DNA from 2 places in the Streptococcus sp. oral taxon 431 genome. Region 1 is predicted to be linked to the other one. Evidence: predicted binding sites of a transcription regulator. Region 1 holds the regulator's gene; the other holds the start of a gene.
What was found. Region 1 encodes Rex, which represses fermentation and respiration genes when NADH is low (regulators of the CRP and FNR family bind a similar motif). Its sites were predicted from a motif close to TTGTGAANTANTTCACAA; they were not measured.
Positions count from the first base shown of each region.

Region 2: AXE83_RS02050 ((S)-acetoin forming diacetyl reductase) is a predicted target of Rex. The motif match lies at 3,374-3,391, and genes of this name have one in related genera.

Region 1 is NZ_CP014264.1:1,192,752-1,198,451, reverse strand. It holds gene AXE83_RS05600 (VIT1/CCC1 transporter family protein) at 1-99, opposite strand, end outside; gene AXE83_RS05595 (O-acetylhomoserine aminocarboxypropyltransferase/cysteine synthase family protein) at 318-1,598, shown strand; gene radC (RadC family protein) at 1,662-2,342, shown strand; gene AXE83_RS05585 (gamma-glutamyl-gamma-aminobutyrate hydrolase family protein) at 2,367-3,056, opposite strand; gene AXE83_RS05580 (redox-sensing transcriptional repressor Rex) at 3,072-3,713, opposite strand; gene AXE83_RS05575 (DUF4649 family protein) at 3,794-4,009, opposite strand; gene AXE83_RS05570 (DUF1831 domain-containing protein) at 4,019-4,366, opposite strand; gene AXE83_RS05565 (cysteine desulfurase family protein) at 4,371-5,486, opposite strand; gene AXE83_RS05560 (ribose-phosphate diphosphokinase) at 5,502-5,700, opposite strand, start outside.
Region 2 is NZ_CP014264.1:418,995-424,694, forward strand. It holds gene pepF (oligoendopeptidase F) at 1-1,763, shown strand, start outside; gene AXE83_RS02045 (thioredoxin domain-containing protein) at 1,939-2,388, shown strand; gene AXE83_RS02050 ((S)-acetoin forming diacetyl reductase) at 2,490-3,254, opposite strand; gene AXE83_RS02055 (DUF2785 domain-containing protein) at 3,529-4,320, shown strand; gene AXE83_RS02060 (MIP/aquaporin family protein) at 4,431-5,099, shown strand; gene queF (preQ(1) synthase) at 5,416-5,700, opposite strand, start outside.

The DNA.
Region 1 (5,700 bases):
AATGGAAATAATCCCGTCATTAGCTCCAAGAACACCAGCACGTAGGATATTTAAACGACCAGCAAAGTTTGTATCTATTTCATGTTTATTTTCTGTCATAGTATTCTCCTTTATATCTAGTATAAAGTATAGGAGAAGTGAAAACAAACATTTTTAACTATCTGAAAAAAGTTCTACAATTCTAATAAAAGATTGCTATTTATCTCAATCGGGCATAGCCATAGCTATTGCTTATGCCAATATATAACAAAGTTGTATTTGTAACCTAGTGTAATAGGTGATACAATGAACCTAATGAAATCTTTGGAGGTCTGATGATGACTCGCGAATTTAAATTTGAAACTCTTCAATTGCATGCAGGACAAGTGGTAGACGCTACTACCAAGTCTCGTGCTGTACCAATTTACCAAACAACATCCTTTGTCTTTGAAGATACACAAGAAGGTGCAGAACTTTTTGCACTTCAGAAGGCTGGTAATATCTATACTCGTATCACAAACCCAACAACTTCAGCCTTTGAAGAGCGTATTGCAGCTCTTGAAGGTGGTGTTGGTGCTCTTGCCACAGCATCTGGGATGGCAGCTCTTACTTATACTATTCTTGGACTTGCTCACGCAGGTGATCATGTTGTTGCAGCTTCAACTATCTACGGTGGTACCTTTAACCTTTTGAAGGAAACCCTTCCTCGATATGGAATTACCACAACATTTGTAGATATCGATAATCTAGAAGAAGTAGAGGTAGCTATTAAAGATAATACCAAACTTGTTTTGATCGAGACTTTGGGTAATCCAGTTATCAACATTCCTGATATTGAAAAGATTGCTGAAATTGCTCATAAACACCAGATTCCATTGGTTACTGACAATACTTTTGCAACACCTTACCTCATCAATGTCTTTTCTCATGGTGTTGACATTGCGGTTCACTCAGCAACTAAGTTTATCGGTGGACACGGTACAACTATTGGTGGTGTTATTGTTGATAGTGGGAAGTTTGACTGGGTAGCTTCAGGGAAATTCCCTCAATTAGTCGAAGAAGATCCAAGCTACCACAATATCAGCTATACTCGTGATGTTGGTGCTGCAGCTTTTATCGTTGCTGCTCGTGTTCAATTGCTTCGCGATATGGGAGCTGCCCTTTCACCATTTAACTCATTCTTGCTCTTGCAAGGTCTTGAAACACTTTCTCTCCGTGTAGAACGCCATGTTCAAAACGCTGAAAAAATCGTTGATTTCCTTGTGAAGCATCCAAAGGTTGAAAAAGTTAACTATCCAAAATTAGCTGATAGCCCTTACCATGCCTTGGCTGAAAAATACCTACCAAAAGGTGTAGGTTCTATCTTTACCTTCCACGTTAAGGGTGGAGAAGCAGAAGCGCGTAAGGTGATTGATAGCTTAGAAATCTTTTCAAACCTTGCCAACGTAGCAGATGCAAAATCATTAGTCGTTCATCCAGCAACTACAACTCATGCCCAGTTGTCTGATTCAGATCTAGAAGCAGCAGGGGTAACTAAAAATCAAATCCGTCTATCAATTGGTCTTGAAAATGTTGATGATTTGATTGAAGATTTGCGTCTTGCTCTTGAAAATATTTAAAAATAGATAAATTTTATCTGGTTTACCATCCTTCTCACGAATAATTAAGTGAGGAGGATTTTTATGTATAGTATTTCTTTTCAACAAGATTCGCTCTTACCACGAGAACGGCTGGTGACAGAAGGAGTAGAGAGTTTGAGTAATCAGGAATTACTAGCTATTTTACTTAGAACAGGAACTCGTCAATCTACTGTTTTTGAAATCGCTCAAAAAGTATTGAATCAATTAAATTGCTTAACTGATTTGAAAAAAATGACCTTGCAAGAACTACAGAGTTTATCAGGTATAGGTAGAGTAAAAGCTATTGAATTGCAAGCCATGATTGAATTGGGCCATCGTATTCATAAACAAGAAACCATTGAGGCAGAGAGTATCCTCAGTAGTCAAAGACTGGCTAAAAAGATGCAAGCTGAACTGGGAGATAAAAAACAAGAGCACCTGGTGGCGCTCTATCTGAATACTCAAAATCAAATCATTCATCAGCAAACCATTTTTATCGGCTCAGCTACTAGAAGTATTGCTGAACCAAGGGAAATTCTCCACTATGCTTTGAAGCATATGGCAACATCTGTGATTCTGGTTCATAATCATCCATCTGGTGCTGTCATGCCGAGTAGAAATGATGACCATGTTACGAAGCTTGTTAAAGAAGCCTGCGAATTAATGGGGTTGGTCTTATTGGATCATCTTATCGTCTCACATTCCGATTATTTTAGTTACCGTGAGAAGACGGATCTGGTGTAAAAAACCTGTATATGATACAGGTTTTTACAATTCATTGACGACATAGTCGAAAAGTGTTTTATCTTTGGGGCGATTTTCAAAGAGAAATTCTGGATGCCATTGAACACCGAGGTAAGGAAAACCATCCGTTGTTGTAACAGCCTCGATAATTCCATCTTTAGGATCATGAGCTACAACCTTGAGATTTGGAGCTAGGTCCTTAATACTCTGATGGTGGAAAGAGTTGATATGGGAGATTTCTCCATAGATTTCTCGAAGAATAGTATCAGGCTCGGTGACTAAACGTTGAGTTGTATACTCGGCTGAAGTATCCTGCCAATGGTCTTCAATATCTTGATAAAGAGTTCCTCCCATAGCCACATTAAAGAGCTGAGTGCCTCGACAAACAGAAAAAATTGGTTTCTTTTGTTTGATTGCTTCTTCAATGAGTGCTAACTCAAAAATATCGCGTTGAAGGTAGTAGTCATCACTATCGATTGTTTTAGGCTCACCGTAGAACTTTGGATCGACATTTTGTCCACCTGTTAAAATGAGTTTATCAATCAAGTCAATGTAGTAACTAGCCATTTCTTGATCACCAATTGGTAGGATAATGGGAATTCCCCCAGCTTCCTTGACTCCTTCAACAAAGCCTTTCGCAGCATAGCTCATCATAAGCTCATCATCAGGATGAGCTTTTTCGTTTCCTGTAATCCCAATAACTGGTTTTTTCATAAATGCTTTCGCTTTCTAATCCTCTTTTCTCATGAAATAGAGGAGAGTTTGCAATTCACTAGTTAAATCTACATACTGAGCTACCACATCTTTTGGAAGTTGGAGATGAACGGGTGAAAAGCTTAAAATTCCTTTAATACCTGCTTCGACAAGGAGATTAGCTACTTCTTGTGATTTGACACTCGGAACTGTTAAGATTGCAGTTTTAACATCTGCATTCTTTATTTTATCCTTGATTTGGGAAATTCCATAAATTGGGATTCCATCAGGAGTTTTTGTCCCAACTTCAGGATGATCATCCAAATCAAAAGCCATAATGATTTTCATTTTGTTTCGTTCGTGGAAACGGTAGTGAAGGAGTGCATGCCCCATATTACCAATACCCACCAACATAACATTTGTAATAGAATTATCATTTAGAAGATCAGCAAAAAACGTCATTAGTTTTTTGACATCGTAGCCAAATCCACGGCGACCAAGTTCACCAAAGTAGGAAAAATCTCGTCTAACAGTAGCAGAGTCAATACCAATGGCCTCGGCAATTTGTTTTGAGTTGGCTCTTTCAATTTTTTCTGCATGAAATCTTTTAAAGATACGATAATAAAGAGAAAGTCTCTTTGCTGTTGCTTTAGGAATAGTGGACTGTTTTTCTTTCACAAAATCACAACCTTTCTAACTACTATTTTATAGAAAGATTGTGAAAAAATCAACAAAAACAAGAAAAAACTAAGAAAATCTTAGTTTATCTTTGTAAAATCATAGTGAAATAGAAAACGATAGAGATCTCCCAGAAGACCTTGATAGATTTCTTTTCCCTTATAGGTAAGAGAAGTAATGACGGTCGTATCTGGAAGAGTCACACATCCTGAAAGTGACAGCATGAGTGCTTCGTAATCTTCGTATTCTAAAAGGCGATCGACTTGATAGGTATCCTTATAGGTTAATCGAAACATAGGGACCTTCTATCTTTCACTTTTAGTGAAGACACCACGTTCAACAAGACTGTCCATCAAGAAGTAGAATTTCTCTTGGTGGATATGAGTTTCTTCTGACTTAAAGATATCAACCAAACGCAGACCAAATTTATCAGTGATGTTGATTTTTGCACCTGTTAAGTCTTTGTTGATAATAATCTTAAGTTGGAAACCTTCCCCACTATTTGGAACCTTCTCAAGAAGGCGTGTTAGTTCATAGTTACCAACCTTTGTTTCAAAAAAAGTGTTATCTTTTAGAGTAAACTTTTTGACAGTTGGGCTAAGTGTGTAATCGTAACGGCAATTTTTGAGACTAATAGTTTTTTCGAATGCCATTGAGTTATCCTCCAATGATTTCTTTTAGAGTTTGTGCGAGAGTGATCATTTCTTGCTCTGTATTTTGAGGTGAAATGCTGACGCGAACGGATTCGTGTAAGCGAGGAGAGTCTTCTCCGTAGAAAGCCTGAAGAACATGACTAACCTGAACGACACCTGCAGTACAAGCAGAACCAGTTGAAATAGAAATCCCTTCAAGATCCAGACGAAGAAGTAGTAGATCATTTCGTTGACCTGGAAATCCAATATTAAGGACATAAGGTAGCTGATCTTTCCCTTGATTGAGGTAATAGTCTGTCTCAGCCATTTCCTTTAAGAAGGTGTCTTTTAGTTGTTGAACTTTTTTAAAGTTTTGTGCTTGGTTTTCAAGATCATCCTTTAGAGCTGCTACCATTCCTACAATGGCAGGAAGATTTTCTGTTCCTGCTCTTTTTTTCTGCTCTTGATCACCACCATGAAGGTAGGAATCAAAATCTGTAGATGCAGCATAGAGAAAACCAACTCCTTTTGGACCATAAAATTTGTGTGCAGAAGCACTGAGAAAATCAATTCCCAATTCTTCGGGAAGTATCTCTAATTTACCGATTGCCTGAACTGCATCGACATGATAGACGGCTGGATGATTTTTTAGAACCTCACCAATTTCAGCAATAGGTAACAGTGTACCAGTTTCATTGTTGGCAAACATAGTAGAAACAAGAATGGTATCTTCACGCAGTGCATTTTTGACTTGGTCTGCAGTGATTTCTTGATGTTCAGGCTGTAAAATAGTCACTTCAAAACCGAAATTTTCAACCAAGTATTTGATGGGTTCTAGAACAGCATGGTGCTCAATCGCAGTAGTGATAATGTGCTTCCCACGATTTTGATGGCGAAGGCAGTAGCCGATGATAGCAGTATTATTGCTTTCAGTACCACCAGTGGTAAAGAATATATGTTGTGGCTTTGTTCCTAGTAAACTTGCTAGTTCTTGACGAGCTTCTCGTAATAGTTTACCTGCTTGACGCCCATGGCCATGAATACTAGAAGGGTTGCCATAAGTTTCTTGCATGACTTGAGTCATTGCTGAGATAGCTACTGAAGACATCGGAGTCGTTGCAGCATTATCCAAATAAATCAAAAACTCACCTAATTTCTATTTAAATAGTGGACTAACTGGTTTTCTTTCATGAATACGAACCATAGCATCACCAATCAATTCACTAGCAGTGATGTATTGTACGTTTTTAGGTTTTCTACTTTCTGTCACAACAGAATCTGTAACCAAGATTTCCTTGATATTTGTTGCATCTAATAACTCTGCAGCACCGTTAACGAATAGTCCATGACTTGAA
Region 2 (5,700 bases), 770 kb from region 1:
AGGAACTTTGGGACTTAACAGCCCTATACCAAGACCGCGAGGATTTCTTGCGTGCGATTGAGAAGGCGCGTGAAGACATCAATCAATTTAGCCGTGACTACAAGGATAATCTTCACACTTTTGAAGATTTTGAAAAGGCCTTTGCAGAATTGGAGCAAATCTATATCCAGATGAGCCATATCGGTAATTACGCCTTTATGCCTCAGACGACAGACTATGGTAATGAAGATTATGCCAATATCGCCCAAGCTGGAATGGACTTTGAGACAGATGCCAGTGTCGCCTTAACCTTCTTTGATGATGCCTTAGTGGCTGCAGATGAGGAAGTCTTGGACCGTTTGGGTAACTTACCACATTTGACGTCGGCTATTCGTCAGGCGAAAATCAAAAAAGCCCACTATCTTGGGGCTGATGTGGAGAAGGCCTTGACTAATCTGGGTGAAGTTTTCTATAGTCCACAGGATATCTATACTAAGATGCGAGCTGGCGACTTTGAAATGGCTGACTTTGAAGCCCATGGGAAGACTTACAAAAATAGCTTTGTGACCTATGAAAATTTCTACCAAAATCACGAGGATGCTGAAGTTCGTGAGAAATCCTTCCGTTCCTTTTCAGAAGGACTTCGTAAGCACCAAAATACGGCTGCGGCAGCCTATCTAGCCCAAGTCAAGTCTGAAAAACTCTTGGCAGATATGAAGGGGTACGACTCAGTATTTGACTATCTTTTAGCTGAGCAAGAAGTAGATCGTTCCATGTTTGATCGCCAGATTGACCTCATCATGAAGGACTTTGCGCCAGTCGCTCAGAGATACCTCAAGCATGTTGCCAAGGTCAATGGTCTTGAGAAGATGACCTTTGCGGACTGGAAATTGGACTTGGACAGTGCTCTGAATCCTGAAGTGACTATTGATGATGCCTACGATTTGGTTATGAAGTCGGTAGAACCTTTGGGTCAAGAATACAGTCAAGAAGTTGCTCGCTATCAAGAAGAACGCTGGGTGGACTTTGCTGCTAATAGTGGTAAGGATTCTGGTGGCTATGCAGCTGATCCCTACCGTGTGCATCCTTATGTTCTCATGAGCTGGACAGGTCGTTTGAGCGATGTTTATACCTTGATTCATGAAATTGGTCACTCTGGTCAATTCATCTTTTCTGACAATCACCAAAGTTACTTCAATGCTCACATGTCTACCTACTATGTCGAAGCACCGTCAACCTTCAATGAATTGCTTTTAAGTGATTACTTGGAACACCAGTCTGATGATCCACGTCAGAAACGATTCGCTCTTGCTCACCGCTTGACAGATACCTACTTCCATAACTTTATCACCCACCTCTTGGAAGCAGCCTTCCAACGTAAGGTTTATACACTGATTGAAGAAGGAGAAACCTTTGGGGCAAGCAAACTCAACAGTATTATGAAAGAAGTCTTGACGGATTTCTGGGGAGATGCTATTGAGATTGATGATGATGCAGCACTGACTTGGATGCGCCAAGCTCACTATTACATGGGCTTGTATAGTTATACCTATTCAGCAGGACTTGTCATCTCGACTGCTGGTTACCTTCATCTTAAAAACTCTGAGAATGGAGCTAGAGACTGGCTCAATCTCCTCAAATCAGGTGGTAGCAAAACACCACTTGAATCAGCTATGATTATCAGAGCCGATATCTCAACGGATAAACCACTCCGTGATACCATCCAATTCTTGTCTGATACAGTTGACCAAATTATCAACTACAGTGCCCAGTTGGGAGAATAAAATCATAAAAGTGCAACAATAGAGTTATATTGTTGAGATTTTAGAATGACATTTATTTAATAAAGTTTACTAAAGACTTTGTCTTCAGAATGTGCGATATTATAGATCTATCGGTTGGATTTTATATCTTGTCGTGGGCGATTAGACTAGGGAAAATACTTAGAAAAGGACGGAGATGCTAGTGCGTGTCAATAAAAAACTTAGCTTGCTTATCATTGGAATTGCTATGCCGATTTTGTTTATGATTTGGAAATTCAGTCAGCCTGTTCTTCCAAAAACTTATCAGGAAGCTATTCAGTATACCAAAGCAATCAATATGAAAGAAATGCGCTCCAAACTTGCAAATGGCGACGAGTTTGTCGTCTACATTGGAAGAGAATCCTGTCCCTACTGTCAAAAGTTTGTGCCCAATTTGGCTCTAGCGATTCAAAAAAGTCACCAGACGGTCTATTATTTGGATAGTGATTCTGATGAAAAGGATGAAATTACAGCCTTTGCAAAAGAAATGGATATCCAAACCGTTCCGAATCTTTCAGTCTATCAAAATGGTAGTAAATCACGCTATTTAGAGCAAGGAAGTTCCGCTAGTCTTGAAGAAATCCTTTCATTTCTGAAGCATGAATAGGACAGAAAGATTGTTTTAAATGACAAAAAACGACTCCGAAAATTGGAATCGTGGAGATGATAAAAGAGGTTGGATCATTTTCCAACCTCTTTTTATATATCTTAATGGAATTGCATACCACCATCAACGATAATGGTTTGACCTGTAATGTAGTTTGAATCTGGTCCAGCAAGGAAGCTAACTGCTGCAGCTACATCTTCTGGTTCGGATAGGCGTTTCAATGTAATATCTTTTGCGAATGTTTGCATACCCCACTCGTCATCTTTTCCTGCATTTTTTCCAACTTCATGAGCGATATCATACATCATTGGTGTTTTAACGATACCTGGGGCATAGGCGTTGACAGTGATACCTGACTCTGCTAAATCACGCGCCAATGTTTGAGTAATACCACGAACAGCGAATTTTGTACCGCCGTATACAGTCAAGTTTGGATTTCCGACAACACCTGCTTGAGAAGTAGCATTGATGATTTTACCACCGTGACCAAGTGCTTTAAATTGAGCCTGAGCAGCTTGTGCTCCCCAAATCACACCACCGACGTTAATAGCAAATGTGCGAGCAAATTGCTCCTCTGTAATTGTATCCAGAGGTGTAGTAGGAGCGACACCAGCGTTGTTTACCACAACGTTCAAGTCTCCGAAATGATCGACAACTTTTTGGAAAGCTGCAGCAACTTCTGCTTGTTTAGACACATCAGCTACAACAGCAAAAGCTTTATCTGCTGACAATTCAGCAACTGCTTTCTCAGCTGTTTCAGCGTTGTAGTCTAAAACTCCAACCTTAAAACCATCTTGAACCAAGCGTTTTGCGATTGCAAAACCGATCCCTTGACCTGCACCTGTAACGATAGCTACTTTAGACATATGATTCCTCCTCGGTATCCGTGATACCATTCAAACGTTCATAAAAGAACAGCAAAAGGTTTATAAGTGAGTCGTGATAGGTTTCTAAAAGAAGTCCTATCACGTTTCAGTATACACCTTTGTGAAATTTGTGTCAAACAAATACTTGGTTTTTGGAAAAAATTAACCCTCTAAGAGTGAAAAAACTATCTGAGACTAACATGTTTATTTCTTATAATGAAGATAGCTAGAAAAGAATGTTGTATAATAGATGTGTATGATAGGAGGTAGGCAGATGTATCCAGAATTGAAAAGAAAAGTAGTAGAAGCAAAACCGAGCTATCGTCAAGAAGAAATCCTGTGGTTGCTTGAGCACATAGGGGATCCGAGTCCAGAGATTCGCGATGAATTGGTTTTTACCAGTCTGGCTAGAGGGATTCAAGAAGAGTTATTTACCAAGGAGCAATTTCAGTTGATTGCTGCTATGATTGTTTCTGATGGTGGCCTAGATAAAGAGATTGATAAGGCAGGAGCTTCAACGCTTGAACGTTCTTTTAGGGCACTTATTTATGCCAATCTCTTATCTGCCGATGGCAACCAACAGTCTCTTTTTTATCAAGTGCTTAAAACTGATATCAGAAATACGTTGCTCAATCAAGGGTTGCATTACCTTGAAAAAGAAGAGGATACGACAGGTTTTTCAACTCAATATGGTTGGGTGCATGCTTTTGCTCATGGGGCTGATCTTTTGACTGAAGTTGTTTGTCATCCAGACTTTCCTAAAAACAGAGTTCATGAAGTATTTGACATACTTGGCCAACTATTTAAAAGAATTACGGTTCGATTTATAGATGATGAGGAATGGCGCTTAGCCAGAGTTCTTTACGAACCTATTTTGCAAGGCAAGGTGGATCAAGCGACACTAACCTCTTGGATAAAGTCACTTGATTTCCCGATAGAAGAGACGGAAGATTTTTATAAATTTTCCAATTTTAGATCCTGTCTCTTAGAAGTCTATGTTCAACTCGACCAGAGAAATAGTTTACAAGCTGACTTGAAAGAAGTCATTCAATCTTTTCAATATTAGATTTCGACTATTAAATGTGAAAACTTACACAAAATTTTCCAAGCACATTTCTTGAAACCCTTTCCTTCTTCTGATAGACTAATACATAGTTTGAAAAAAGGAGACTTATCATGAAAAAATTTGTTGCTGAATTAATTGGTACTTTTATGCTTGTGTTCATCGGAACAGGAGCTGTTGTTTTTGGAAATGGTGTTGAAGGTCTTGGACACCTTGGGATTGCTCTTGCTTTTGGTTTGGCAATCGTAGTCGCAGCCTTCTCAATCGGAACTGTTTCAGGTGCTCACTTGAACCCAGCTGTTTCTATCGCTATGTTTGTTAACAAACGTTTGTCATCTTCAGAGCTTGTAAACTACATCCTCGGACAAGTGGTTGGTGCTTTCCTTGCATCTGGATCTGTACTCTTCCTCTTGGCAAATTCAGGTATGTCAACTGCAAGTCTTGGTGAAAATGCCTTGGCAAACGGAGTAACTGTCTTTGGTGGTTTCTTGTTTGAAACAATCGCAACATTCTTGTTTGTTTTGGTCATCATGACTGTAACTTCAGCAAGCAAAGGGAATGGCGCAATTGCTGGTTTTGTGATTGGTTTGTCATTGACAGCTTTGATTCTAGCTGGCTTGAACATCACTGGACTTTCAGTAAACCCAGCTCGTAGCTTGGCTCCTGCTGTATTGGTAGGTGGTGTAGCTCTTCAACAAGTTTGGATTTTCATCCTTGCACCAATCGTTGGTGGAGTTCTTGCAGCTCTAGTTGCTAAAAACTTCCTTGGAACTGAAGAATAATCGAAACTCAAAAAGCCTTGCTCCTCATGATGAGGAACAGGGCTTTTTTGTATCTGTTGATACTCAATGAAAATCAAAGAGCAAACTAGCCGCAGGTTGCTTAAAGCACTGCTTGAGGTTGTAGATGAAGAGGCTGGGAAAAAAGTCTTTGGAATTAGAAAAACGCATAGTATCAGGTATTGAAAAAACTTGATGCTATGCGTTTTATTGTGAGGATATTTACTTCATTTTCTCCTGAAATTGAGTTTTTGCCCAGCCTCAACCATACCTACAGCAAGGCGACGTTGACGCGGTTTGAAGAGATTTTCGAAGAGTATTAGCGGTTGTCAATTTTCTCTGGATAGAGGTCGTGTTGGAAGAGACGTTGTTCTGCCAAGCCTTCATACTTGGTTCCAGGTCTACCGTAGTTGTAGTAAGGGTCAATTGAAATGCCACCGCGAGGTGTAAATTTCCCCCACACCTCTAAGTAGCGAGGGTCTAGCAAGTTGACCAAGTCTTTCCCGATAGTGTTGATACAGTTTTCATGAAAATCTCCATGGTTTCGGTAGCTAAAGAGGTAGAGTTTAAGGGATTTTGACTCAACACAGAGCTTGTCAGGAAT